Regions from separate parts of the Streptomyces sp. NPDC003284 genome, predicted to be linked through region 2. Evidence: riboswitches for the same ligand, from Rfam matches in the RefSeq annotation. Region 2 holds a riboswitch; the other holds the start of a gene.
What was found. Region 2 has a riboswitch for glycine ahead of gcvT (glycine cleavage system aminomethyltransferase GcvT). Riboswitches for the same ligand answer to the same signal wherever they lie in the genome.

Region 1 (14,189 bases), on a different contig from region 2:
CCGGGTCGGCGGTGAGGAGGGGACGATCTTCGGCGGTGACGGCAAGGGCGGATTCATCGTCCCGGAGTTCAGCAGCGTCTACGACGGCACGGCCGCCTTCGTACGGCTCATCGGCCTGGTGGCGCGCACGCAGCTGACCCTCAGCCAGATCGACGCGCGGATCCCGCGGGCCCATGTCCTCAGGCGGGATCTGGCCACGCCGTGGGCCGTCAAGGGCCTGGTCATGCGCCGGGTCGTCGAGGCGGCCGGGGAACGCTTCGTGGACACGACGGACGGGGTGCGGGTCGTGGAGACCGACGGTCGCTGGGTGATGGTGCTGCCCGACCCGGCCGAGGCGGTCACCCATCTGTGGGCCGAGGGCCCCGACGACGCCTCCGCGCAGGCCCTGCTCGACGAGTGGTCGGCGGTCGTCGACAGCGCCGGACGGTAGACCGGCCGCCGGTGCCCGCCCCGCGCGGGCACCGGCGGCGCCGGACGTCCTGTACGCGCGCGCGTGCCGGACAAGTGGTCCCCGGGGGAGCCCGTCCGGCACGCCGGTGGGGGCCGTTCGGAGGTATCGCCCCAGGCGTGCGACGATGTGCGGCATGCCGCAGCAACCCCCCATTCGGAGCACACCCTCGCGGCCCTCCCGTCCTGATGCCTCCATGTCGTTGATCACCAACGTCATGGACCACAGCCTCGACGACGGCTATGCCGAGGCCGCCGCACGGAAGAAGTCCGCCGGTGAGGGCGGGCTGCCCAAGACGCTCCGCGCGCGGCTGGGACTGGCCGCCGGTCTGGTGCTCGCGGCGCTCGTCGTCACCGTGGGAGCGGCACAGGCGCGCGTGGCGGCGCCCGTGGTCGCCAAGGAGCGCCAGGAGCTGATCGACCGCATCGACCGCGAGACGGCGGCGGCGGACAAGCTGGAGGACAGCGTCGACCAGCTCCGCGACGACGTCGAGGCGCGCCAGCGGCAGGCACTCAGCCACAGCGGCGGCAACGCGCAGGCGGACCTGGCCGGGATTCTGGCGGGCGCCACCGAAGTGCACGGCCCCGGGGTGAAACTCGTCGTGAACGACGCGAAGGAAGCCGGTTCGGGGGGCTCCGGCAACCCGCGGGAGACGTCCGGATTCTCGGACACCGGCCGGGTGCGCGACCGGGACATGCAGCGTGTCGTCAACGGGCTGTGGCAGTCGGGGGCGGAGGCCGTCTCCGTCAACGGGCAGCGGCTGACCGCCCTGTCCGCGATCCGCGCGGCGGGTGACGCCATACTGGTCGACAACAGGCCGCTGGTGCCGCCGTACACGGTGCTCGCGGTGGGGGACGGGCAGCGGCTGAGCAGCAGGTTCCAGGACAGCCCGGACGGGCTGTATCTGAACGCGCTCCAGGACAACTACGGCATCCGGACCGCCATCTCCGTGGAGAGCGACCTCCGGCTGCCCGCGGCACCGAGTGTGATCGTACGCACCGCGCGGCCGACCGCAGAGCAGACCAAGACTGGGAAGGGCACATCGTGATCGCCGTACTGGGCCTCATCGTGGGAGTGGTGGCCGGCCTGTTGGTCCGGCCCGAGGTTCCGGCGGTCGTCGAGCCGTACCTGCCGATCGCCGTGGTGGCGGCGCTGGACGCCGTCTTCGGCGGACTGCGGGCCATGCTGGACGGCATCTTCGACGACAAGGTCTTCGTGGTGTCGTTCCTGTCGAACGTGGTCGTGGCCGCGCTGATCGTGTTCCTGGGCGACAAGCTGGGCGTGGGTGCCCAGTTGTCCACGGGTGTCGTGGTCGTCCTCGGCATCCGGATCTTCTCCAACGCCGCGGCCATCCGGCGCCACGTCTTCCGGGCGTGAGCGCGATGAACGACCGGGACGAGGCGCCGGAGAACCGGCTGCGCAAGGAACTGCCCGCTGAGGTGCCCGCCCAGGCGCCCGGCGCCGAGCCGGACGACGGAGCGCCGGTGCCCTCGCTCACCGGGCGGCAGCGGCTGGCGCAGGGACTGTGGCCGCCGCGGTTCACCCGGGCCCAACTCGTCGTCGCCGTACTGCTGTTCGGGCTGGGCTTCGGCCTCGCCATCCAGGTCGCGTCCAACAGCGACAGCGACAACGCCCTGCGCGGCGCCCGGCAAGAAGATCTTGTACGCATCCTCGATGAACTGGACGACCGTACTCAGCGTCTTGAGGACGAGAAGCAGGGTCTCGACAAGCAGCGCCAGGAGCTGGAGAACAGCTCCGACCAGGCCGAGGAGGCCCGCAAGCAGACCGAGGAGAAGGAACGGCAACTGGGCATCCTGGCGGGCACGGTGGCCGCGCAGGGACCCGGTATCACGGTGACCATCGAGGACACGAAGGGGACGGTCCGGGCCGACATGCTGCTCGACGCGATACAGGAGCTGCGCGCCGCCGGTGCGGAGGCCATCGAGGTCAACGGCGTGCGCGTGGTGGCGGGCACCTATCTGACGGACTCCGGCAAGAGCGTGGACGTCGACGGGAACAAGATCAATACGCCGTTTCGTTTCCAGGTCATCGGCAAGCCGCAGGACCTGGAGCCGGCGCTCAACATCCCCGGAGGTGTGGTGCAGACCCTGGAGAAGGAGCAGGCCACCGTGTCCGTCGAGCGTTCGGACAAGATCGTCGTGGACGCCTTGCGAGCAGCGAAGCTGCCTGACTACGCTCGGTCGTCCTCGCAGTGAACCGGGGGTGCATGGCCGTCGTCCGGCAGGGGCATGAGGTTGCGGGGGGTCGGCGCACCGATTGGGTGGTGCGTGGTGGAAACTGTCTGGTGGATACGGACGTTGTGAGGATGTCCGGGTCGACCGGTGTACGACGTCAGGGTTCGTCCTGCCCCACGGGCGGGTCTGTTTCGGTCAAGGGGAATCGCCCGTGAAGTTGTTTGCGAAGTTGTTCGGCAAGAGCGCGCGAGAGGGTGGCGAGAACGCGACCGCCCGCCATCGCGCACAGCCCGGCGCGGCGGAGGGCCAGCGCCCGCTGTTCAGGGACCAGGTCGCCGGTCAGGGCGGTGACTTTTCCGGCGGCCACGGCGCGCCGTCGGTTGACCCTGCCCAGGCCGGCGGCATAGGTTTCGGCCAACCGTCAACCTCAGGTGCGGGTGGAGGGTTTGCCGCCGACCCGTACGCGTCCCATTCCCCGGCGGGGCAGCCGCGGCAGGAGGATCCGTCCATGTCGGCCCTGGTGTGTACGAGGTGCGGTAACCGCAATGCGGAGAACAGCCGCTTCTGTTCCAACTGCGGCGCGCCGCTGAGGCCCGGGGTGGTGCCGGAGCGTGCGTCGGAGACGACGTCCACGATCTCCATCTCCGGTCTGGAGGCCTACGACGCGGAGGCCACCGGCCAGACGCCGATGCTCTCGCCCGAGGCGCAGGCCGCCGTCGACGCGCTGCCGCTCGGCTCCGCCCTGCTGGTGGTGCGCCGCGGTCCGAACTCGGGCAGCCGCTTCCTCCTGGACGGCGAGCTGACCACGGCCGGCCGCCATCCGCAGAGCGACATCTTCCTCGACGACGTGACGGTCTCGCGTCGCCATGTGGAGTTCCGCCGCGTCCAGGACGGCTCGTTCACGGTGGCCGACGTCGGCAGCCTGAACGGCACGTATGTGAACCGGGAGCGGATCGACGAGGTCCCGTTGTCCAACGGCGACGAGGTGCAGATCGGCAAGTACCGGCTGGTCTTCTACTCGAGCCGGCAGGGCTACTGACCTCCCCGGACGCCGTCCGGGGAACCCAGGGAAGGTCCATGCTTCATACACCGAGCGGTGGTGCCGGGCACGGCACCACCGCCGCGGACAGTGGGCTGATGAGCATCGGCACGGTGCTGAACGCGCTGCGCGAGGAGTTCCCCGAGGTCACCATCTCCAAGATCCGCTTCCTGGAGGCGGAGGGCCTGGTGGAGCCCCGGCGCACCCCCTCGGGGTACCGCAAGTTCAGCGCGGACGACGTCGAGCGCCTCGCCCGGGTCCTGCGGATGCAGCGGGACCACTATCTGCCGCTGAAGGTGATCCGCGAGTATCTGGACGCGGTGGAGCGGGGCGAGGCGGTGCAGTTGCCGGTGCTCGGCCGGCAGCGCGGCGGTGAGGCGGTCCTGCGGCGGACCGAGGCACCGGCGGCGCCCCGGATCGGCCGGGCCGGGCTGCTGGCCGCCGCGGAGATCGAGGAACGGGACCTCCAGGAGTGGGAGTCCTACGGGCTCGTCACCCCACTGGAGGACGGCAGCTACGACGCCGAGACCGTCACTGTCGCCTCGCTCATCCGTGAGCTGGGGCGCTTCGGCATCGAACCCCGTCATCTGCGGGTCATGAAGGCCGCGGCGGACCGGGAGGCCGGGCTCGTCGACCAGGTGGTGGCCCCGCTCAGACGGCACCGCAACCCACAGACCAGGGTGCACGCCGAGGACCGTGCGAAGGAGCTGGCCGCGCTCACGGTCAGGCTGCACTCGGCGCTGGTGCAGACCGCGCTCGGGGTGCGGCTGCCCTGAGGGTCCCGGGCGGCCGTCCGGCGGCCGGATCGGCCTTCCGTTTCCGGCCCGACTACCCAAACGTCCCGGGCACGGCCTAGGGTTGCTGTGTGAACGAGCTCGATGTCGTAGGTGTCCGGGTCGAAATGCCCTCCAACCAACCGATCGTGCTCCTGCGTGAAGTGGGAGGCGACCGCTACCTCCCTATCTGGATCGGACCCGGGGAGGCGACGGCGATCGCCTTCGCGCAGCAGGGCATGGCCCCCGCGCGTCCGCTGACCCACGATCTGTTCAAGGACGTGCTGGAAGCCGTGGGCCAGGAGCTGACGGAAGTACGCATCACGGATCTGCGCGAGGGTGTCTTCTACGCCGAGCTGGTCTTCGCCAGCGGAGTGGAGGTGAGTGCCCGCCCGTCCGACGCCATAGCGCTCGCGCTGCGCACCGGTACGCCGATCTACGGCAGCGACACGGTGCTCGACGACGCGGGCATCGCGATCCCGGACGAGCAGGAGGACGAGGTGGAGAAATTCCGCGAGTTCCTCGACCAGATCTCGCCGGAGGACTTCGGCACCAGCAGCCAGTGAGAACACCCGCATATGCCGACGGCCGGCCAGGGTGCCCTTGAGCCCCTCACGAGGGCATTCGGCTAGCCTTTCCCCGCGGTGGGGCACGGGAAACCACTCTTAGGGTGATTATCACTCGGCGTGCCGAGTGTGGCGATCGTTGACGCACCCGTGGTGACTGCCTACCGTCGAGGAGGCAGGTCAAGGACGGAGGTCGGCGTGAGCAGCAGCGGCGACGGTACGGCTGGGGGTGCCCCCGGGATCGACGTCGGGGGAAGCGGTCCGTACCGGCTTCACGACAGCGCGGCCGACCAGGCTCCGCAGCGGCCGGCGGCCGTGCCGAGCGGCAAAGGGGCGGCGTCCATGGCGTCCGAGGAAATCGGCTACCGAGGCCCGACGGCCTGTGCGGCGGCAGGCATCACCTACCGGCAACTGGACTACTGGGCCCGCACCGGCCTGGTCGAACCGAGCGTGCGCCCGGCCCACGGGTCCGGCACCCAGCGGCTCTACAGCTTCCGCGACGTCGTCGTCCTGAAGATCGTCAAGAGGTTCCTGGACACCGGTGTCTCGTTGCAGAACATCCGGACCGCCGTGCAGCACCTGCGTCGGCAGGGGTTCAGCGACCTGGAGCGCATGACGCTGATGAGCGACGGCGCGACGGTCTACGAGTGCACCTCGCCCGACGAGGTGCACGCTCTGCTCCAGGGCGGCCAGGGCATCTTCGGCATCGCCGTCGGAGTGGTGTGGCGCGATGTGGAGAGCGCCCTGTCGCAGCTGCACGGCGAGCGTGTCGACACCGGTGAGACCCTGGTGGGCCACAACCCCGGGGACGAGCTGGCCAGGCGCCGCAACCGGGCGGTCTGACCGCCCGCCGGCCCGCTCGGCGGCAGGCCGGATCCCGGTCGCGGACGGCCGCCTGAGCGCGCGTCGTGCGCCGCGCCGGGGGCATTGTCAGTGGCGTGGTGCAGCATCGGAGATGTGAGAAGCGCGCCGACGATCCTGCATCTCGACATGGATGCCTTCTTCGCCCAGGCGGAGCAGGCGTCCAAGCCGAGCCTGCGCGGGAAGGCGGTCGTGGTGGGCGGCCTCGGCCCGCGCGGTGTGGTGGCCACCGCGTCGTACGAGGCGCGGGTCTTCGGCGTCCACTCCGCGATGCCGATGGCCCAGGCGCGCCGCCTGGCGCCGAACGCCGCGTATCTGGTGCCGCGCTTCGGCTTCTACCGGTCGATCAGCGAGCAGGTGATGGGGCTGCTGCGGGCGCTGTCCCCGCTGGTGGAGCCGCTGAGCCTGGACGAGGCGTTCGTGGACCTGGAGGCCGGGGGAGCGGCCTCGGACGAGGAATCCGCCCGGCTGGCGGGGGCGCGGCTGCGGGCCGACATCCGGGCCGTCACGGGGCTGACGGGCTCGGTCGGCCTGGCCGCCTCCAAGATGCTCGCCAAGATCGCCTCCGAGCGGGCCAAGCCGGACGGTCTCGTGCTCATCGAACCGGGCACGGAGCGCGCCCTCCTCGGCCCCCTGTCGGTGCGGACCCTGCCGGGCGTGGGACCGGCCACGGGGGACCATCTGCGCCGGGCCGGGATCCACACCGTCGACGAGCTCGCCGAGGCGGGCGAGGACGAGCTGGTGCGCCTGCTGGGCAAGGCGCACGGGCACGCGCTGCACGCGATGGCGCTGGCCCACGACGAGCGGCCGGTGGTCGCCGAGCGGGAGACGAAGTCGGTGTCGGTGGAGGACACCTACGACATCGACATCCACGACCGGCTGCGGGTGGGCCTGGAGGTGCAGCGGCTGGCCGACCGCTGTGTGGGGCGGCTGCGCGGGGCCGGCCTGTCGGGCCGGACCATCGTGCTCAAGGTGCGGCGGTACGACTTCTCCACGCTGACCCGGTCGGAGACGCTGCGCGGGCCCACCGACGACCAGGCGGTGGTGCGGGAGGCCGCCGCCCGGCTGCTGGACTCGGTGGACACCACCGGCGGGGTGCGGCTGCTCGGAGTGGGCGTGTCCGGGCTCGCCGACTACACCCAGGAGGACCTGTTCGCCCAGGCGGCCGGAGAGGCCGCGGAGCACCCCGCTGAGGAGCCCGTGGACGAACCGGCACCGGAACCGGCGGAGCCCGCCGAGCGGCACTGGTCCGCGGGGCACGACGTGCGGCACACCGAGCACGGACACGGCTGGGTGCAGGGCAGCGGCGTCGGCAGGGTCACGGTCCGCTTCGAGACACCGCAGTCGGCGCCGGGGCGGATCAGGACCTTCCGCGTCGACGACCCGGCTCTGGAACCGGCGGATCCGCTGCCGCTGGTACGGCGAAGACCGGCGGACGCGACGGAATCGACGGACCCGGCGGGCACGGCGGGCACCCCCGGGGGTGGGACCGCGCTGGGCGTCGGATGAGTACGCGTACGAGTGCGGCGCGGGAAGGGGGAGAGGAGAGGACAGGGCCGGCCTGCCTCAGGGCTCCTCCGTGCCGGAGCCCGCCAGCTTGCCGAAGTCGCGGTCCAGGGGAGCGACCGGAGGTGTCACATCGAGGCCGTAGTGGTGGTAGAGCTGGAGTTCCTGCTCCGGGGAGAGGTGGCGGCCGACGCCGAAGTCCGGCGCCTCCTTGATCAGGGCGCGCTCGAAGGGGACGCGCAGGGCGCCCTCGACCAGTTCGCTGGGCTCCAGGGGCACGAAGGCGTCCCGGGAGAACAGGCCGGTGCGTATGGCCGCCCACTCGGGCACACCGGTCGCGTCGTCGAGGTACACCTCGTCCACCGTGCCGATCTTGTGGCCGTTGCGGTCGAACGCCTTGCGGCCGATCAGGTTGCGCGGATCGATCTCGGTCAGCACGGTCCCTCCACATGGTCGCAACTCATCCGTAAGCACTACAAAAGAGCACATTCGGCGGGGCGGCCACTCGAAGGCTCGGGCTCCCGGCCCGCTGGTACCCTGGCAGCGGCTGCTGACCCCGTGCGGGAGAGTCCTCCAGCAACACCGGAGGCGCCGAAGGAGCAAATCCTCCCCGGAATCTCTCAGGCCCACGTACCGCACGGACGAGGTCACTCTGGAAAGCAGAGCGGATGTCGACGGCGTCCGCTCTCACCGACGGTGAAAGCCGGGCGCCCACGGACGGCCCGGTGAAGCTCTCAGGTTGAGATGACAGAGGGGGAGGCCGTCGGGACACCCGCGCCGTGGTGTCCCTCGAAGGTCGCGTCAGACCAGGAGGCCTCCGCAATGACCGCCCAGCGCATTCCGCTCTCCGAGCTCGAACAGGGCATCCCCTTCGAGCAGCGCCACATCGGGCCCGACCAGGAGGCGCGGGCCAAGATGCTCGCGCAGGTCGGCTACGGCTCGCTCGACGAACTCACCGCCGCCGCCGTGCCGGACGTGATCAAGAACGCCGACACCCTGGACCTGCCGGGCGCCCGCACCGAGGCCGAGGTGCTGGCCGAGCTGCGCTCCCTCGCCGACCGCAACCAGGTCCTCGGCTCGATGATCGGACTCGGCTACTACGGGACGTTCACCCCGCCGGTCATCCTGCGCAACGTCATGGAGAACCCGTCCTGGTACACGGCGTACACCCCGTACCAGCCGGAGATCTCGCAGGGCCGCCTGGAGGCGCTGCTGAACTTCCAGACCGTGGTCGCCGACCTCACCGGTCTGCCGACCTCCGGCGCCTCCCTGCTCGACGAGGGCACCGCCGCCGCCGAGGCGCTGGCGCTGTCCCGGCGCATGGGCAAGAACAAGAAGGGTCTCTTCCTGGTCGACGCGGACACGCTGCCGCAGACCATCGCCGTCATCGAGACCCGCGCCGAACCGGCCGGTGTCGAGGTCGTCGTCGCCGACCTGAGCGACGGCATCCCCGCCGCGCTCGCCGAGCGCGACATCAACGGCGTCCTCCTCCAGTACCCCGGCGCCTCCGGTGCCGTCCGCGACCTCAAGCCCGTCATCGACCAGGCGCACGCGCTGGGCGCCCTGGTCACCGTCGCCGCCGACCTGCTCGCCCTCACCCTGCTGAAGTCGCCCGGCGAGCTGGGCGCGGACATCGCCGTGGGCACCACGCAGCGCTTCGGCGTGCCGATGGGCTTCGGCGGACCGCACGCCGGTTACATGGCGGTGCGCGAGCAGTTCGCCCGCAGCCTGCCCGGCCGCCTGGTCGGCGTCTCCGTGGACGCCGACGGCAACAAGGCGTACCGCCTCGCCCTCCAGACCCGCGAGCAGCACATCCGCCGTGAGAAGGCCACCAGCAACATCTGCACCGCGCAGGTGCTGCTCGCCGTCATGGCCGGCATGTACGCCGTCTACCACGGGCCCGAGGGCCTGAAGGACATAGCGCTGCGCACCCACCGCTACGCCGCCGTCCTCGCCGAGGGCCTGAAGACGGGCGGCGCCACCGTCGTCCACGGGGCGTACTTCGACACGCTGACGGTCCGCGCCGAGGGCCGCGCCGCCGAGATCGTCGCCGCCGCGCGCGAGGGCGGCGTGAACCTCCGCCTCGTCGACGCCGACCACGTCTCGATCGCCTGCGACGAGACCACCACGCGCGCCCAGCTGCGGACCGTGTGGTCCGCCTTCGGCGCCACCGGCGACATCGACGCGCTGGACGCCGCCGCCGGCCAGATCCTGTCCCAGGACCTGCTGCGCACCGACGCCTACCTCACCCACCCCGTCTTCAGCCAGCACCGCTCCGAGACGGCGATGCTGCGCTACCTGCGCAAGCTCGCCGACCGCGACTACGCGCTGGACCGGGGCATGATCCCGCTGGGCTCCTGCACCATGAAGCTCAACGCGACCACCGAGATGGAGCCGGTCACCTGGCCCGAGTTCGGCCAGCTGCACCCCTTCGTCCCCGCCGAGCAGGCGCAGGGCTACCTCACCCTCATCCGCGAGCTGGAGGACCGGCTCGCCGAGGTCACCGGCTACGACAAGGTCTCCCTCCAGCCGAACGCCGGATCGCAGGGTGAGCTGGCCGGTCTGCTCGCCGTGCGCGGCTACCACCGCGCCAACGGCGACGAGCAGCGCACCGTCTGCCTCATCCCGTCCTCCGCGCACGGCACCAACGCCGCCAGCGCGGTGATGGCCGGGATGAAGGTCGTCGTGGTGAAGACCGCCGAGGACGGCGAGGTCGACGTCGACGACCTGCGCGCCAAGATCGAGCAGCACCGCGAGCAGCTCGCCGTGCTGATGATCACCTACCCGTCCACGCACGGTGTGTTCGAGGAGCACGTCGCCGACATCTGCGCCCAGGTCCACGAGGCCGGCGGCCAGGTCTACGTCGACGGCGCCAACCTCAACGCCCTGGTCGGCCTCGCCAAGCCGGGCCACTTCGGCGGCGACGTCTCCCACCTTAACCTGCACAAGACGTTCTGCATCCCGCACGGCGGCGGCGGCCCCGGCGTCGGCCCGGTCGCCGTACGCGCGCACCTCGCGCCGTATCTGCCCAACCACCCGCTCCAGCCCGCCGCGGGCCCGGAGACGGGCGTGGGACCGGTCTCCGCCGCGCCCTGGGGTTCGGCGGGCATCCTGCCCATCTCCTGGGCGTACGTCCGGCTGATGGGCGGCGAGGGACTCAAGCGCGCCACGCAGGTGGCCGTGCTGTCCGCCAACTACATCGCCAAGCGCCTGGAGCCGCACTTCCCGGTGCTCTACACGGGCCCCGGCGGTCTGGTCGCCCACGAGTGCATCATCGACCTGCGTCCGCTGACCAAGGCGACCGGTGTCAGCGTGGACGACGTCGCCAAGCGGCTGATCGACTACGGCTTCCACGCGCCGACGATGTCGTTCCCGGTGGCCGGGACGCTGATGATCGAGCCGACCGAGTCCGAGGACCTGGCCGAGCTGGACCGGTTCTGCGACACGATGATCGCGATCCGGGCCGAGATCGACAAGGTCGGCTCGGGTGCCTGGCCCGCCGACGACAACCCGCTGTGCAACGCCCCGCACACCGCCGCCGCGCTCGGCGGGGAGTGGGAGCACGCCTACAGCCGTGAGGAGGCCGTCTTCCCGGCCGGTGTCTCCACGGCCGACAAGTACTGGCCGCCGGTGCGCCGGATCGACCAGGCGTTCGGCGACCGCAACCTGGTCTGCTCCTGCCCGCCGCTGGACGCGTACGAGGACTGAGCGGACGGTACGTCCACGAGGGGCCCCGCCCCCCGGTCCGCAGCGGCCGGGGGCGGGGCCCCTCGTGTGTGCGGGCCCCTCCCGCGTGTGGGGGGCCGCGCTCGGGTCAGGCCGGGTAGGCGTGGGTCTGGGCCGCCTTGACGGCCGCCCAGACCCCGGCGCCCGGCTCCAGCCCGAGTTCGGCGGCGGCGACCGTCGTCAGATCGGCGGCGAGGGCGAGGTCGCCGGTGAGGTCGGCGCGGATCCGGTCGCCGTGCGTCTCCAGACCGGCGACCTCGCAGCGCCACAGATTGCGCGCGCTGGTGTCGGCGGGGCGCTCCCGGTGGAGGGTGACCGCGCCCGGCGGGAAGGCGACGAACGCCGGTCCGGTGAGCTTCTCGGTGGTGGTGAGGGCGGTACCGGACTCCAGCCGCACCAGGTGCCCCTCGGCACGCCCGCGGTACAGGTTCAGACCGACGAGCTGCGCGATGTAGTCGGTGCGCGGCCGGCGGGCGATCTCCGAGGGGGTGCCCTCCTGCACCACCCGGCCGTGCTCGACGACCACGAGCCGGTCGGCCAGCACCATCGCGTCCAGCGGGTCGTGCGTGACCAGCACGGCCACCGCCTCGAACTCGGCGAGGTGTCGGCGGAGCTGGGCGCGCACCTCCAGCCGGGTGCGGGCGTCCAGCGCGGCGAGCGGCTCGTCCAGGAGCAGCAGCCGGGGCCGGGTGGCCAGCGCGCGGGCCACGGCCACCCGCTGGGCCTGGCCCCCGGAGAGCCGGCGCGGCTTGGCCCCGGCGTGATCGGCCAGGCCCATGCGCGCCAGCCACTCGGCGGCCTGAGCGCGGGCCTCGGCCCTGGTCGCGCCCTGGCAGCGCGGGCCGAAGGCCACGTTGTCCAGGGCGGACAGGTGCGGGAAGAGCAGATAGTCCTGGAAGACGACCCCGACCGGGCGCTTCTCCGGCGGTGTGCGCTCCAGCTCGGCGCCGTCCAGGCGCAGCCGCCCGCCGGTGAGCGGGACCAGTCCGGCCAGGGCGCGCAGGGCGGTGGTCTTCCCGGCGCCGTTCGGGCCGAGCAGCGCCACGACCTCGCCGGGCGCGGCGGTCAGGGGCACGTCGAGCCGGAAGCCGCCCCGGTCGACGACGAGGTGGGCGTCGAGTCCGGTGTCGGGCCCGTCGTCTGCGCGGACCCGGTGCGCGGTCTCGTCGATGTCGGTCATGAGGCGATCGTCCAGGATGCGGGGCCGTCCGGGGGAGGGGAGGGCGAGGGGGAGATGGGGGAGAAGGGGGAGGAGGGGGAGGGGAGCGGGAGGCGCGGCGCGGCTCGGTTCATGAGGACGCCGTCATCCAACGGTCCCGCAGACCCGCGAGGACCGCGATCGACACGGCCAGCAGCACCAGGCTCAGCGCGATGGCGGCGGCCGGGTCGTCCTGGAGCGCCAGGTAGACGGCCAGCGGCATGGTCTGCGTACGGCCCGGGAAGTTCCCGGCGAAGGTGATCGTGGCGCCGAACTCGCCGAGCGCCCGCGCCCACGCCAGCACCGCGCCCGCCGCGATGCCGGGCGCGATCAGCGGCAGGGTGACCCGGCGGAACGCGGTGAAGCGGGAGGCGCCGAGCGTGGTGGCCGCCTCCTCGTAGCGCGGGTCGGCGGCGCGCAGCGTGCCCTCGACGCTGATGACGAGGAACGGCATGGCCACGAACGCCTCCGCGACCACCACACCGGCCGTGGTGAAGGGCAGCGTGATCCCGAACCAGGAGTCGAGCCACTGCCCGACCACGCCGTTGCGCCCGAGCGCCAGCAGCAGCGCCACACCGCCCACCACCGGCGGCAGCACCAGCGGCAGCGTCACCAGGGCCCGGACGAGGCCGCGGCCGGGGAAGTCGGTGCGGGCCAGCAGCCAGGCCAGCGGGACGCCCAGCACCAGGCTCACGGCGGTCGCGGCGGTGGCGCTGACCAGCGAGAGCTGTAGTGCCTGCCAGACCTCGGTGCTGGTCAGCTGGTCCGGCAGACTGCGCCAGGGCGCGCGGATCAGCAGGGCGAGCAGCGGCAGCAGCAGGAAGGCGAGGCCCACCAGGGCGGGCAGCAGCAGAGGCAGCGGCACGCCCCGGACGGCACGCCGGCGCCGTGCCCCGCCTCCGCGGGTCACGGCGCCGGCCTTGTCGGTCACGGTCACGGCTTGAGGAAGCCGGCCTCGGACAGCACCTTCTGGCCCTCGGCCGAGGTGACCAGCTCGATGAACGCCTTGGCGCCCGCGGCGTTGGGGGCGCTCTTCAGCGGGGCGATCGGGTAGTCGTTGACGGCCTTGGCCGACTCGGGGAACTCCACACCCTCCACCTTGTCACCGGCCGCGTGCACATCGGTCTTGTAGACGACGGCCGCGTCGGCCTCCTTCAGCTCCACCTTGGTCAGGGCGCTCTTGACGTCCTGCTCGTAGGAGACCGGGGTGAGCTTGAGGTCGCTGGCGGTGAGCGCCTTCTGGGCGGCGGCGCCGCACGGCACCGTCTTGTCGCACAGGACCACCTTCAGACCGGACTTGGTGAGGTCCTTCAGAGAGGCGATCTTGTCCGGGTTGCCGGGCAGGGTGGCGATCTCCAGCTGGTTGCGGACGAAGGTGACGGGCGCGGCGCCCTCGTCCTTCTTGTCCGTCACGATCTTCATGGTCTTGGCGCTGGCGGCGGCGAACACGTCGGCGGGGGCGCCGCTGGTGATGCTCGCGGCCAGGGTGTCGCTGCCGCCGAAGTTGAAGGCCACCTTGGTGCCCGGGTGCTGCTGCTCGAACTCCTTGCCGAGCGTCGTGAAGCTCTCCTTCAGGGACGCGGCGGCGAAGACCGTCACGGTGCCGGACAGCTTCGGCGCGGAGGACGCCGAGGAGCTGCCGGAGGGCGCGTCGGAGGACGAGGACGAGTCGGAGGAGGAGCAGGCGCTGAGGGCCAGCAGGGCCACGGCTCCCGCACCGGCCACCTGTAGGGTCCGGGTCCGGCGCACGGAACGGGTCATCACGGATCTACTCCTCTGGTCGTGCACGAAAAAGAAGGTTGTCGCGCCCTGGCACGGCCGTGCGGGGCCGTGCCGCGATGATACTGCCGCAAGTGCGAGGCATAAGTCTCCTGTTG
Region 2 (14,189 bases):
TCCGCACGAGCGGCCGCCGTGACGCGGGGTGTGAGCTCGGCCCGTAGACGTTCAGACCCAACAGCTGGCGTTGGGTGACTTTCAGGGGCGGCGGCCATCTGCCGGGTGGCCATAGGGTGGCCGGAGGCCTTTGGGCGTTGCAGTACGAAGCACCGGCGCCCAGTAACGCATGTGGTTTGACCAGGCACAACGGCCTCTGGCGGCATCAGTCGTCACCAAGGCCGGGCAGGCTGGATGGGCACCAGGTCCGCTGCTGCCCCGCTTGGGCCCGCCGGTTCACCCTCGCGATGCCGGCCCACGCCGGACGACGTGATCCCGTTTGTCCTGCGACGAGACTGCGGACGGTCTCTCCCGGGGCTGCTTCGAACCGTTCGATACCGAGAGCGAAGGTCTTCGCGGCGTACTGCGCCACCACCATCGGCGGGTAGGAAATCGTCGGGCGGCGTGTACCGCGCGGCACGGCGATGTGTACTGCTGCCGGGATGTCATCGATCAGCTCATGCAGGGCCAGGGCGGATTCACCGCACAAGACGGCGCGAGGGGCCCGTGCGCACACGGCCAGCAGATCCGTGTGCGCCGTTTCCGGGGCGTCTGCCCGCCGGTACACCCCATGGCACAGTTCGTCTATCTCCCCCTCCGTGACCAAGTGCGCCAGAGAGGGAGGGGAGAACAGGGCCTGTCGCGCCTGCGCCGTCGTGAATGTGGGGGGAGAGGCCGGCCAGCCGCTGCTTCAAGCGCGGGTTTTCCGCAGAGTTCATGTATCGAATGGCATCCCTTGAGCGGGGGGAAGGGATCGATTTGATACATCAGCTGGTGGGTGATCGGCACATCCGGCGTTGATCACGTGCCGTGAACCTGCAGGTCAAAAGCCCCTTCCAGGGGATGTTCCAGGGACTTTCCGCCGCGTAAGCAGGGAAGGCCCCGACAGCGCCGAAAGACACGAACGCGCTGTTCAGGGCCTACTTGCTCAGCACTCGATGATGTTCACCGCCAGCCCGCCCCGCGCCGTCTCCTTGTACTTCACCGACATGTCCGCGCCGGTGTCCTTCATGGTCTTGATGACCTTGTCGAGGGAGACCTTGTGGGAGCCGTCGCCGCGCAGGGCCATGCGGGCGGCGGTGACGGCCTTGACGGCGGCCATGCCGTTGCGTTCGATGCACGGGATCTGGACCAGGCCGCCGACCGGGTCGCAGGTGAGGCCGAGGTTGTGCTCCATGCCGATCTCGGCGGCGTTCTCCACCTGCTCGGGCGTGCCGCCCATCACCTCGGCGAGCGCGCCCGCCGCCATCGAGCAGGCCGAGCCGACCTCGCCCTGGCAGCCGACCTCGGCGCCGGAGATGGAGGCGTTCTCCTTGAAGAGCATGCCGATCGCCCCGGCGGCCAGCAGGAAGCGGACCACGCCCTCCTCGTCGGCGCCCGGGATGAAGTTCAGGTAGTAGTGCAGGACGGCGGGGATGATGCCGGCCGCGCCGTTGGTGGGGGCGGTGACCACCCGGCCGCCGGCCGCGTTCTCCTCGTTCACCGCCATCGCGTACAGGGTGATCCACTCCATGGCGCGGGCGGCCGGGTCGCCCTCGGCCCGGAGCTGGCGGGCGGTGACGGCCGCGCGGCGGCGCACCTTCAGGCCGCCGGGCAGGATGCCCTCGCGGCTCATGCCGCGCGTCACGCACGCCTGCATCACCCGCCATATCTCCAGCAGGCCGGTGCGGATCTCGTCCTCGGTGCGCCAGGCCCGCTCGTTCTCCAGCATCAGCGCGGAGATCGACAGACCGGTCTCGCGGGTCAGGCGCAGCAGCTCGTCGCCCGTGCGGAAGGGGTACTTCAGGACCGTGTCGTCCAGCTTGATGCGGTCGGCGCCCACCGCGTCCTCGTCCACGACGAAGCCGCCGCCCACCGAGTAGTACGTCTTGGTGAGCAGCTCGGCGCCCGAGGCGTCGTACGCCCACAGGGTCATGCCGTTGGCGTGGTAGGGGAGGGCCTTGCGGCGGTGCAGGACCATGTCGTCGTCGAAGGAGAACGCGATCTCGTGCTCGCCGAGCACGTTCAGCCGGCCGGACTCCTTGATCCGCGCGACCCGGTCGTCGGCGGTCTCCACGTCCACCGTGCGCGGCGAGTCGCCCTCCAGGCCGAGCAGCACCGCCTTGGGGGTGCCGTGGCCGTGGCCGGTGGCGCCGAGGGAGCCGTACAGCTCCGCGCGCAGCGAGGCGACCGGCTCCAGGACCCCCTCGCTCCGCAGTCGGCGGGCGAACATGCGGGCCGCGCGCATCGGGCCGACCGTGTGGGAGCTGGACGGGCCGATGCCGATCGAGAACAGGTCGAAGACCGAGATGGCCACGGGGGGACTCCTCAATGCGGGGGGTGGTGCGAGGGGCGGGGCACCGCGCGGTGCCGGGCCGGGGTCGCCGGCCGGTGCGCGGTGCCCCTCGGGGTGTCTTACTTGTCCAGACCCGGGTACAGCGGGTGCTTGTCGGCCAGGGCCTTCACCCGGGCCTTGAGCGCCTCGGCGTCGTAGGACGGCTTCAGCGCCTCGGCGATCACGTCCGCGACCTCGGTGAAGTCCTCGGCCGTGAAGCCGCGGGTCGCCAGGGCCGGGGTGCCGATCCGGAGGCCGGAGGTGACCATCGGCGGCCGCGGGTCGTTCGGGACCGCGTTGCGGTTGACGGTGATCCCGACCTCGTGGAGGCGGTCCTCGGCCTGCTGGCCGTCCAGCTCCGAGTGGCGCAGGTCCACCAGGACCAGGTGCACGTCGGTGCCGCCGGACAGCACGTCCACGCCCACCGCCCTGGCGTCCTCCTGGACCAGGCGCTCGGCCAGGATCCGGGCGCCCTCCAGGGTACGCCGCTGGCGCTCCTTGAAGTCCTCGCCCGCGGCGACCTTGAAGGCCACGGCCTTCGCGGCGATCACATGCTCCAGCGGGCCACCCTGCTGACCGGGGAAGACCGCGGAGTTGATCTTCTTGGCGAGTTCGGCCGTGGAGAGGATCACACCGCCGCGCGGGCCGCCCAGCGTCTTGTGGGTGGTGGTGGTCACCACATGGGCGTGCGGCACCGGGTTGGGGTGCAGGCCCGCCGCGACCAGACCGGCGAAGTGCGCCATGTCGACCATCAGATACGCGCCGACCTCGTCCGCGATCCGGCGGAACGCGGCGAAGTCCAGCTGCCGCGGGTACGCCGACCAGCCGGCCACGATCAGCTTCGGCTTGGACTCCTTGGCCAGCTTCTCCACCTCGGCCATGTCGACCTGGCCGTCCTCGCCCACGTGGTAGGCGACGACGTCGTAGAGCTTGCCGGAGAAGTTGATCTTCATGCCGTGGGTCAGGTGCCCGCCGTGCGCGAGGTTCAGACCCATGATCGTGTCGCCCGGCTTGAGCAGCGCGAACATCGCCGCCGCGTTGGCCTGGGCGCCCGAGTGCGGCTGCACGTTGGCGTGCTCGGCGCCGAACAGCGCCTTGACCCGGTCGATCGCGATCTGCTCGACCACGTCGACGTGCTCGCAGCCGCCGTAGTAGCGGCGGCCCGGGTAGCCCTCGGCGTACTTGTTGGTGAGGACCGAGCCCTGCGCCTCCATGACCGCGACCGGAGCGAAGTTCTCCGAGGCGATCATCTCCAGCGTGGACTGCTGGCGGCGCAGCTCCGCGTCGACCGCGGCGGCCACGTCCGGGTCCAGCTCGTGCAGGGGGGTGTCGAGAACGCTCATCGGTGTCCCTCCGCCCCTCAGCCGGCGTTCTGCGCGGTGTACTCGTCGGCGGAGAGCAGGTCGGCCGGCTCCTCCGAGAGGCGGACCTTGAACAGCCAGCCGCCCTCGAAGGGGGCGGAGTTCACCAGCGACGGGTCGTCCACCACGTCCTGGTTGGCCTCGGTGATCTCACCGCTGACCGGGGAGTACAGGTCGGAGACCGACTTGGTCGACTCCAGTTCGCCGCAGGTCTCGCCCGCGGTCACGGTGGTGCCCACCGCCGGGAGGTCGGCGTAGACGACATCGCCGAGCGCGTTGGCCGCGAACTCCGTGATGCCGACCGTCGCGACGCCGTCCTCGGCGGGCGACAGCCACTCGTGCTCCTTGCTGTAGCGCAGCTGCTGGGGGTTGTTCATGCCTGAATTCTCCTGTACGCGGGTCAGTGGTGGTGAATGAGGGAGTGCGCGGGCATGCGTGAGGCGGGTCGGGTGACCCGGATCACCGTCGGCCGTGGCTCGACGGTGTCACTTCTGCCGCTTGTAGAAGGGCAGCGCCACGACCTCGAACGGCTCGTGGCTGCCCCGGATGTCCACGCCGACCCCGGCCGTGCCCGGCGCGGCGTGCGCGGCGTCGACGTAGGCCATGGCGATCGGCTTGCCCAGGGTGGGGGAGGGGGCGCCGGAGGTGACCTCGCCGATCACCTCGCCGCCGGACACCACGGAGTACCCGGCGCGCGGCACCCGGCGGCCCTCGGCGACCAGCCCGACCAGGACGCGCGGCGGGGCCTGCTCGGCGCGCCCGGCGGCGGCCAGCAGCGCCTCGCGGCCGACGAAGTCGCCCTCCTTCTCGAACTTCACCACCCGGCCCAGACCCGCGTCGAACGGGGTCAGGGCGGTGGTCAGCTCGTGCCCGTACAGCGGCATGCCCGCCTCCAGGCGCAGCGTGTCGCGGCAGGACAGACCGCAGGCCACCAGGCCCGCGCCCGCGCCGGCCTCGGTCAGCGCCTGCCACAGCTCCACGGCGTGCTCCGGCTTCACGAACAGCTCGAAGCCGTCCTCGCCGGTGTAGCCGGTGCGCGCGATCAGCGCGGGCACCCCGGCGACCGTGCCGGGCAGACCCGCGTAGTACTTCAGGCCGTCCAGGTCGGCGTCGGTGAGAGACTTCAGGATGCCGGAGGACTCCGGGCCCTGGATCGCGAGCAGCGCGTAGGCGTCCCGGTCGTCGCGGACCTCGGCGTCGAAGCCCGCCGCCCGCTCGGTGAGCGAGTCCAGCACCACCTGGGCGTTGGAGGCGTTGGCCACCACCATGTACTCGGTGTCGGCGAGCCGGTAGACGATCAGGTCGTCCAGGATGCCGCCGTCCGCGCGGCAGATCATGGTGTAGCGGGCGCGGCCGACGCCGACCGAGGCGATGTTGCCGACCAGCGCGAAGTTCAGCAGGGCGGCGGCCTGGGGGCCGGTCACGGTGATCTCGCCCATGTGGGACAGGTCGAACAGACCGGCCCGGGTGCGCACGGCGACATGCTCGTCGCGCTCGGAGCCGTAGCGCAGCGGCATGTCCCAGCCGGCGAAGTCGGTCATCGTGGCACCGAGCGAGCGGTGCACCGCGTCGAGGGCGGTGTGACGGAGCGGACGGGACACGGAACTGCTCATCGGTCGGTCTCCCAGGCATGGCGGGCGAGGACGGGGCGTGTCCTCCCCATCTGTCATCGGAACCTGAGAGGTTCGCCATGACCGCCCGAGGACGGACGGACACGGCTTGCACCTTGGGTGGGGCCGCCGCGGCAGGGCGGGCGGCCCGCTTTTCAGATGTGCCTCGCCCGCGCGGTAACGGTGCCTGAGAGATTCAAGGGAGGGACTTGCTCCTTCGGCGCCCCGGGCAGACACGCTGCCGGGGACTCTCCCGCGCGGATTCAAACGGCCGGTATGCAGTTGGCGCGCACATCATTGCATGCCCGGACACTTCACGGCAGGCCGGATCTGTAACCGTGCTGTGGCAGAACGCGCACGGAAACGGCAGACACCGTCCATTACCTTCTCTTTACACTCAAGGGGAAGGTGAACCGTCACCGCCCCGGGGAGGACGATGACGGTGAACAGGACCGCGCCGGCGTACGTGATCACCCGGGCGCCCGCCCTGCCGGGACAGCCGGGGGCCCCGGCCCGCGAGCGGTGCGACGGGCCCCCGGCCCCCGTCGTCCGCGACCTGCGCGAGCGCCCCGGCCGCGCCCCGCACGCCCTGCTCTTCGGACCGGGCGACGTGGTCGTGGTCACCGGACTGCCCGGCGGCGGCAAGTCCACGCTGATGCGCCGCGCCGCGCCCGGCCCCCGCATCGACTCGCAGGACACCCGCGACCGCTGGGACGCCCGTCTGGCGCACCGCCTGCCCTACGCGCTCTACCGCCCCCTGGTCCGCCTCGCCCACTACGCCGCGCTGCGCCGCGCCCTGCGCGGCGGCGAGGGCGTCGTGGTCCACGACTGCGGCACCCAGCGCTGGGTGCGCGGCTGGCTGGCCCGCGCCGCCCGCCGCCGCGGCGGCGCCCTCCACCTGGTCCTGCTGGACGTCGCCCCCGAGGCGGCGCTCACCGGCCAGCGCGAGCGCGGCCGCCGGGTCTCGCGCTACGCCTTCGGCCGCCACCGCAGGTCCGTCGCCCGGCTGCTGGCCGCGGTGGAGCGCGGCGAGCTGCCCGAGGGCTGCGCCTCGGCGGTGCTGCTGGACCGCGCGGCGGCGGCCGGGCTGCGCCGGATCGCCTTCACCGGCCGGCCCGGCCCCGGCACCCGATAACCTTCCGGTCACACCAGTGGTTTCCGGCAGGCGGTAGGCAGATGGACTTCCCGGCGGACTTCTCCGCGGACATTCCGGGGGACTTCCCGGCACAGGCACACCCCCACCCGCACGGCGGGTGGCCCGGCAACGAGCTGGAGGAGGTGCTCTCCGCGGCCCTCGGCATCCCCACGGCCGGCGGCCGCGTCATCGAGGTGCTCGGCCGCAGCTTCCTGTGGGTGCCGCTGCCGAACGGCGGCGGCCCGGACAGCGGCCCGCTCGACCTGCCCACGCTGGAGATCGACGGCCAGGCGTACGTACCGGTCTTCAGCTCCGAGGAGCAGTTCCGCCACGTCGTCGGCGCGCACATGGCGTACACCGTCGCGCCCGCCGTGGAGTTCGCCCGCGGGCTGCCCGCCCAGGTCGGCATCGCGCTCAACCCGGACGGCGTGGCCGGAATGCCGCTGCCGCCGCCCGCCGTGGCCGCACTGTGCCGGGCCGGGCGCACCGCGCTGGACGGCCCCGCCGCCGGCGGCCGGGTCCGGCTCTACGAACCCGACTGGCAGGACGACCCGGTGGACTTCCTGTCCGCCGCCTCCGCCGAGTTCGACGCCACCGGCGTGGTGCGCACCGCCCGCCGCTGCCTGGCCGCCGTCGAGACCGCCGACCCGGTCCTGTTCGTCGGCGTCGAGCTGACCTCGGCGGACGACGAGGCGCGCGCCCGCCCGCTCGACGCCCTGGGCCGCGCCCTGGCGGCGGCGCCCCCGGCCTGGCCGGTGAACCTGGTCCTGCTGGACATCACGGACGACCCGGTGGCCGTATGGCTGCGGGAGAAGGTCAGGCCCTTCTACGGGCACGGACACTGAGACGGCGGGGGGCGCGCGGACGCCGGCGGCACGGACCGGCGCCGCCCGCGCGCGCGACCGCGGCACGGACCGGGCCGCCGGGCGGCTTTAAGCTGGACGCACAGCCCGGTCGAGGGCAACACGGAGGGGCGGTAAATGGTGAGCGCCAGCGACACCGCGGCCGGGCATGTCGAGCAGATGCTCCGCCAGGTGACACCCGGGCGGTACGACGCCTACGAAGCGCTGCTGCGCACCCTCGCGACCCCGTCCACCGGCCAGGTCTGGATGCTGCTCTGGCACGGCCAGGCCGGTGCCCCCGACGCCCAGTACGGCCACATGGAGGTCGGCGGCCACGGCTACGCGCCCTGCGTCACCTCCGCCCAGGAACTGTCGGCCAGCGGCTGGATGCGCTCCTACGAGGTGGTGGACGGGCTGGACGTCGCCCGCACCCTCTACCCCGACCACTTCGGCCTCTGGCTCAATCCGCACGCCCCGGGCGGCGGCGTCGGCATCCCCTGGCTGGATCTGCGCCGGATCGCCTCCGGCCTGGACCGCCAGCCCGCCGGACCGCTCAGACTGTCCGAACCGGCCCTGGAGATCCCGCAGTTCTACGCGCTGCTCACCCAGACCGCCCACCACACGCCCGCGCTGCGCTCGCTGCGCCGCACCTGGGTGCAGCCCGCCGTCGGGTCCCCGTATCTGGCCATCGGCCTGGACGTCTACGACACCTCGCCGGCCGCCGTCGACTCGGTGCGCTCGATGATGCAGCAGTCCATGGCGGCCGTCCCGGACGGGCTGCCGGTCTCGACCGTGGTGATGTCCGACGAGTACGACCCGGTGGTGATGTGGCTGCGCGCCAACGCGCGGCCCTTCTACGACCGCGAGGCGCACGGCGGCGCCGGGCAGGCCGCCGCGGGCGGCTACGGCTACCCGCCGGCCGGCGGACACTGATCCGGAGCGGCGACCGGAACCGGAACCACGCGTACCGCCCCGACCGGCCGACACGCCCTGTGATCCTCTTCGCGCGTAGATGAGGTCGGAAGGTCCGGTTCTGCGGAGGAAAACGCCAACTGGCCCGCGTCCGCCCCCCGTTACCCAGCGTCCGGATAACGGAACCCCCCTACCCGCATCACGTTTGCGCATCCTTTCACCGTCAAGTCTGGCAACAGATCGCCCGCCCGTTGAAGACTCCCGCAACAAGGGGCGTTCGCCTCTGTGTACGACGGACTGACGATGCCGCCACAGCGGCAAGTGCGGGCCGGCTACCGCCGGTTGAGAGGGGTCCCTGCCTAATGACGGCACCATTGCACGAGCCGACCGCCGAAGCGGCCCCGAGCGCGGCCGACGAGGCGGCGGTGGCCGCCCCGGGCGCCAAGGCCGTCCAGGGCCGGTCCCTGGGGCGGATCGCCTGGGAGCGCCTGAAGCGGGACAAGCTCGCCCTGACGGGCGGCGTCGTCGTGCTCCTGCTCATCGTGGTCGCGGTGCTCGCACCCGCGCTCGCCAAGCTGATCGGGCAGGACCCGGACCTCTACCACGAGAACCTGATCGACCCGCTGTTCGGTACGCCCACGGGCTCCCTCGGCGGCATCAGCGGCGACCATCTGCTGGGTGTCGAGCCGGTCAACGGCCGCGACATCTTCGCCCGCATCCTCTACGGCGCGCAGATCTCGCTCCTGGTCGGCTTCCTGTCCGCGCTGGTCGCCGTCGTGCTCGGCACGGTCCTCGGCATCCTGGCCGGCTTCTTCGGCGGCTGGGTGGACGCCGTCGTCAGCCGGGTCATGGACGGCCTGCTGGCCTTCCCGCAGCTGCTCTTCATCATCGCGCTGGTCTCGGTCATGCCGAACGACATGCTGGGGCTGACCGGGTCGAGTGTGCGCGTGTTCGTGATGGTGCTGGTCATCGGCTTCTTCGGCTGGCCCTACATCGGCCGGGTGGTGCGCGGCCAGACGCTCTCGCTCCGGGAGCGCGAGTACGTCGAGGCGGCGCGCTCGCTGGGTGCCGGGCGGTTCTACATCCTGTTCAAGGAGCTGCTGCCCAACCTCGTCGCCCCCATCATCGTGTACACGACGATGATGATCCCGACGAACATCCTCACCGAGGCGGCCCTCAGCTTCCTGGGCGTGGGCGTCAAGCCTCCGACGGCCTCCTGGGGACAGATGCTGTCGAGCGCGATCGATTACTACGACTCGGACCCCATGTACATGGTGATCCCCGGCGTGGCGATCTTCATCACCGTCCTCGCCTTCAACCTCTTCGGCGACGGCGTGCGGGACGCGCTGGATCCCAAGGGCTCCCGCTGAACCGCCGTATCCAAGCGACCCGTGGCGCATGCACGGGGTCTCTCATCAATTCCGGAGGAACCGAGATCGTGACTACCCAACGCACCTCAGGGCGGCGCAAGAAGGCACTGGCCGCTGCGGCCGTGGTCGCAGGACTGCTGACCACGGCGGCGTGCGGCGGCGGCGACGACGGCGGCTCGAAGAGCGGCGCCGCCGGCTTTGACGCGGCGAACAACAAGGTCGTCAACGCGTCGAAGGTCAAGAAGGGCGGCGAGCTGAAGTTCGCCGGCACCCAGGACGCCGACTCGTGGGACACCACACGCGGTTACTACGGCTTCATGTGGGACTTCTCGCGCTACTACAGCCGCCAGCTGCTGACCTACTCGACCGCCCCGGGCGCCGACGGCGCCAAGCTCACCCCGGACCTGGCCACGGACACCGGCAAGGTCACCGACGGCGGCAAGACCTACACGTTCACGCTGCGCGACGGGTCCACCTGGGAGGACGGCAAGCCGATCACCTCCAAGGACATCAAGTACGGCATCGAGCGCGTCTGGGCGCAGGACGTCCTGTCCGGCGGTCCGATCTACCTCCAGCAGGCGCTGGACCCGAAGAAGACCTACCCGGGCCCGTACAAGGACAAGGCCGCCGACCACCTGGGCCTGAAGGCGATCGACACGCCGGACGACAAGACGATCGTCTTCCACCTGCCCACGGCGAACTCCGACTTCATCCAGATGCTGGCGCTGACCTCGGCCTCCCCGGTCCGCCAGGACAAGGACACCAAGTCGAAGTACGGCCTGCACCCGTTCTCCTCCGGCCCGTACAAGTTCGAGTCCTACGACCCGGGCAAGAGCCTCGTGCTGGTGCGCAACACCAACTGGAAGGCGTCCTCGGACCCGGTCCGCAAGGCGTACCCGGACAAGGTGTCGATCAAGCTCTTCACCAACGCCAACGACCTGGACCAGCGCCTGATCAACGGCGACTACGACCTGGACCTGAGCCAGACCGGTCTGTCGCCGCAGGGCCGCCAGATCGCCCTCAAGCAGCACAAGGGCAACCTGGACAACCCGGTCTCCGGCTTCATCCGCTACGCGGTCTTCCCGCAGAGCGTCAAGCCGTTCGACAACGAGCACTGCCGCAAGGCCGTGATCTACGGCGCCGACCACGTCTCGCTCCAGACCGCCCGAGGCGGCCCGGTGGCCGGCGGTGACATCGGCACCAACATGCTCCCGCCGTCCGTCGCCGGTGGCGAGGGCCAGAAGTACGACCCGTACGAGCTGGCCGGGGCCGGCAAGAACGGCAACATCGAGAAGGCCAAGGAAGAGCTGAAGGCCTGCAACCAGCCGAACGGCTTCAAGACCACCATCGCGGTCCGCAACAACAAGCCGGTCGAGGTGGCCACCGCCCAGTCGCTCCAGGCGTCGCTGAAGAAGATCAACATCGACGCGGAGATCTACCAGTACGACGGCTCGCAGACCGCCGGCATCATCGGCAGCCCCTCGAACGTCGAGAAGAAGAAGTTCGGCATCATCATCATGGGCTGGGGCCCGGACTTCCCGACCGTCCAGGGCTACGGCGTGCCGCTGTGGGACAGCCGCTACACCCTCCAGAGCGGCAACAACAACTACGCGCTGATCAACGACAAGACGATCGACGGCCTCTTCGACCAGTACGGCACCACGCTGGACGAGGCGAAGAAGGCGGAGATCGCCACCCAGATCAACCACAAGGTCATGGAGGGCGGCTACTACCTGCCCTTCGTCTTCGAGAAGCTCCTGAACTGGCGCTCCTCGCGACTGGCGAACGTGTACACGACGAACGCGTACAGCGGGTACTACGACTTCGTCAACCTCGGCCTGTCCTCCTCGAAGTAGACCCGGCACACCCGCCGTACCGCACGAAAGGCAGGTGAAGGCCGGCGCGGCGTGACCGCGGGCTCCGGAAGACCTCCGGGCCCGCGGTCCGCGGCGGGCCGTAAGCTGTGCTCGCTTACCTCATCAGGCGGCTGTTCGCCGCCGCAGTGATGCTGGTGGTCATCATCGTGGTGGTCTTCAGCATCTTCTTCCTCGTCCCCAAGTGGGCGGGCGTCGACATCGCCCTGAGCTTCGTGGGCAAACAGGCCGACCCGGCCGCCGTCGAGGGGGTCCGGCAGAAGCTCGACCTGGGTGCCCCGGTCTACACCCAGGTCTGGCACTTCTTCCAGGGGATCTTCGCGGGCCGCACCTATGTGGGCGGCGGCGACGTCACCCACTGCTCCGCCCCGTGCTTCGGCTACTCCTTCAAGAGCGAGCAGGCCATCTGGCCGGTGCTCACCGACCGCTTCCCGGTGACCCTGGGACTCGCGCTCGGCGCCGCGGTGCTGTGGCTGGTCTTCGGTGTCGCCGCCGGTGTGCTCTCCGCCCTCAAGCGGGGCAGCATCTGGGACCGCGGCGCGATGGTCGTCGCCCTGAGCGGCGTCTCGCTGCCGATCTACTTCACCGGTCTGCTCTCCCTGGCCGTCTTCAGCTACGGCCTCGGCTGGATCGACGGCCAGTACGTGCCCATCGGCGACAGCTTCACCGGCTGGCTCGGCGGCATGATCCTGCCCTGGATCACCCTGGCCTTCCTCTATGCGGCGATGTACGCGCGCATCACCCGGGCCACGATGCTGGAGATCCTCGGCGAGGACTACATCCGCACCGCCCGCGCCAAGGGCCTGCGCGAGCAGACCGTCATCGGCAAGCACGCCATGCGCTCGACGCTGACCCCAATCCTGACCATGCTCGGCATGGACCTCGGCGCCCTGATCGGCGGCGCGATCCTGACCGAGACCACGTTCAGCCTGCCCGGCCTCGGCCAGGCGGTGCTCAACGGCATCAAGAACCAGGACCTGCCCATCATCCTGGGCGTCACCCTGATCACCTCCCTCGCGGTGCTCGTCGCCAACCTCGTGGTGGACGTCCTGTACGCCGTGATCGACCCCCGAGTGAGGCTGGCATGACCGAACTCAGCAAGACCGGCGCGGCGGTGGGCGAGCCCACGGCGGCCGCGGCCGCACCGACCGCCTTCCTGGAGGTGCGCGACCTCAAGGTGCACTTCCCCACCGACGACGGCCTGGTCAAGTCCGTCGACGGACTCAGCTTCCAGCTGGAGAAGGGCAAGACCCTCGGCATCGTGGGCGAGTCCGGCTCCGGCAAGTCGGTGACCTCGCTCGGCATCATGGGTCTGCACACCGCAGGCCAGTACGGCAAGCGCAAGGCGCGGATCTCGGGCGAGATCTGGCTGGACGGCACGGAACTGCTCTCCGCCGACCCCGACCACGTGCGCAAGCTGCGTGGCCGCGAGATGGCGATGATCTTCCAGGACCCGCTGTCCGCGCTGCACCCGTACTTCACGATCGGCCAGCAGATCGTGGAGGCGTACCGCATCCACCACGACGTCGACAAGAAGACCGCCCGCAGGCGCGCGGTCGAGATGCTCGACCGGGTGGGCATCCCGCAGCCGGACAAGCGGGTGGACAGCTACCCGCACGAGTTCTCCGGCGGCATGCGCCAGCGCGCGATGATCGCGATGTCGCTGGTGAACAACCCCGAGCTGCTCATCGCGGACGAGCCGACCACCGCCCTGGACGTCACCGTGCAGGCGCAGATCCTCGACCTCATCCGGGACCTCCAGAAGGAGTTCGGCTCCGCGGTCATCGTCATCACCCACGACCTGGGCGTCGTCGCCGAACTCGCCGACGACATCCTGGTGATGTACGGCGGCCGGTGCGTGGAGCGCGGCCCGGCCGAAGAGGTCTTCTACGAGCCCCGCCACCCCTACACCTGGGGACTGCTCGGCTCGATGCCGCGCCTGGACCGCGAGCAGCAGGAACGGCTGATCCCCGTCAAGGGGTCCCCGCCCTCCCTGATCAACGTCCCCTCCGGCTGCGCCTTCAACCCGCGCTGCCCGTACGCCGACGTCCCCAAGGACAATGTGACCCGCACGGTGCGCCCCGAGCTGACCGAGGTCGGCGGCAAGCACTGGGCCGCCTGCCACATGTCGCAGGAGCAGCGGCAGCGGATCTGGACCGAAGAGATTGCGCCGAAGCTGTGAGCGAGAACGCCGAGAACGCCGAGAACGGCAAGGGCACCGCGGTGGCCACCGAGGAGACCGCCCCCGGTGAGGTCCTGCTGCGGGTGAGCGGGTTGCAGAAGCACTTCCCCATCAGGAAGGGCCTGCTCCAGCGCGAGGTCGGAGCCGTACGCGCCGTGGACGGCATCGACTTCGAGGTGCGCTCCGGCGAGACCCTCGGTGTCGTGGGCGAGTCCGGCTGCGGCAAGTCGACGATGGGCCGGCTGATCACGCGGCTGCTCGAACCCACCGCGGGCCGCATAGAGTTCGAGGGCAAGGACATCACCCACCTCGGGGTCGGCGGGATGCGCCCGCTGCGCCGCGATGTGCAGATGATCTTCCAGGACCCGTACTCGTCGCTGAACCCCCGGCACACCATCGGCAGCATCGTCGGCGCCCCCTTCCGGCTCCAGGGCGTCGAGCCCGAGGGCGGGGTCAAGAAGGAGGTGCAGCGGCTGCTGTCGGTGGTCGGGCTCAGCCCCGAGCACTACAACCGCTACCCGCACGAGTTCTCCGGCGGCCAGCGCCAGCG

Region 1: linked by a shared signal. The riboswitch ahead of gcvP (aminomethyl-transferring glycine dehydrogenase) and the one ahead of gcvT (glycine cleavage system aminomethyltransferase GcvT) in region 2 are both predicted to bind glycine.

Annotation. Positions count from the first base shown of each region.
Region 1 covers NZ_JBSFSI010000013.1:3,000-17,188, forward strand. Annotated here, with positions in the region: gene ACWDYF_RS24885 (mannose-1-phosphate guanyltransferase) at 1-430, shown strand, start outside; gene ACWDYF_RS24890 (DUF881 domain-containing protein) at 576-1,496, shown strand; gene ACWDYF_RS24895 (small basic family protein) at 1,493-1,825, shown strand; gene ACWDYF_RS24900 (DUF881 domain-containing protein) at 1,831-2,664, shown strand; gene ACWDYF_RS24905 (FHA domain-containing protein) at 2,726-3,682, shown strand; gene ftsR (transcriptional regulator FtsR) at 3,721-4,458, shown strand; gene ACWDYF_RS24915 (bifunctional nuclease family protein) at 4,548-5,021, shown strand; gene ACWDYF_RS24920 (MerR family transcriptional regulator) at 5,220-5,864, shown strand; partial or broken gene ACWDYF_RS24925 (DNA polymerase IV) at 5,979-7,533, shown strand; gene ACWDYF_RS24930 (PRC-barrel domain-containing protein) at 7,449-7,826, opposite strand; glycine riboswitch at 7,940-8,034, shown strand; gene gcvP (aminomethyl-transferring glycine dehydrogenase) at 8,211-11,096, shown strand; gene ACWDYF_RS24940 (ABC transporter ATP-binding protein) at 11,203-12,294, opposite strand; gene modB (molybdate ABC transporter permease subunit) at 12,404-13,249, opposite strand; gene modA (molybdate ABC transporter substrate-binding protein) at 13,246-14,073, opposite strand.
Region 2 covers NZ_JBSFSI010000027.1:42,832-57,020, reverse strand. Annotated here, with positions in the region: gene ACWDYF_RS34255 (L-serine ammonia-lyase) at 968-2,335, opposite strand; gene glyA (serine hydroxymethyltransferase) at 2,434-3,696, opposite strand; gene gcvH (glycine cleavage system protein GcvH) at 3,714-4,091, opposite strand; gene gcvT (glycine cleavage system aminomethyltransferase GcvT) at 4,200-5,327, opposite strand; glycine riboswitch at 5,368-5,489, opposite strand; glycine riboswitch at 5,490-5,590, opposite strand; gene ACWDYF_RS34235 (AAA family ATPase) at 5,761-6,459, shown strand; gene ACWDYF_RS34230 (enhanced serine sensitivity protein SseB) at 6,501-7,304, shown strand; gene ACWDYF_RS34225 (enhanced serine sensitivity protein SseB C-terminal domain-containing protein) at 7,443-8,234, shown strand; gene ACWDYF_RS34220 (ABC transporter permease) at 8,576-9,583, shown strand; gene ACWDYF_RS34215 (ABC transporter substrate-binding protein) at 9,652-11,439, shown strand; gene ACWDYF_RS34210 (ABC transporter permease) at 11,547-12,545, shown strand; gene ACWDYF_RS34205 (ABC transporter ATP-binding protein) at 12,542-13,639, shown strand; gene ACWDYF_RS34200 (ABC transporter ATP-binding protein) at 13,636-14,189, shown strand, end outside.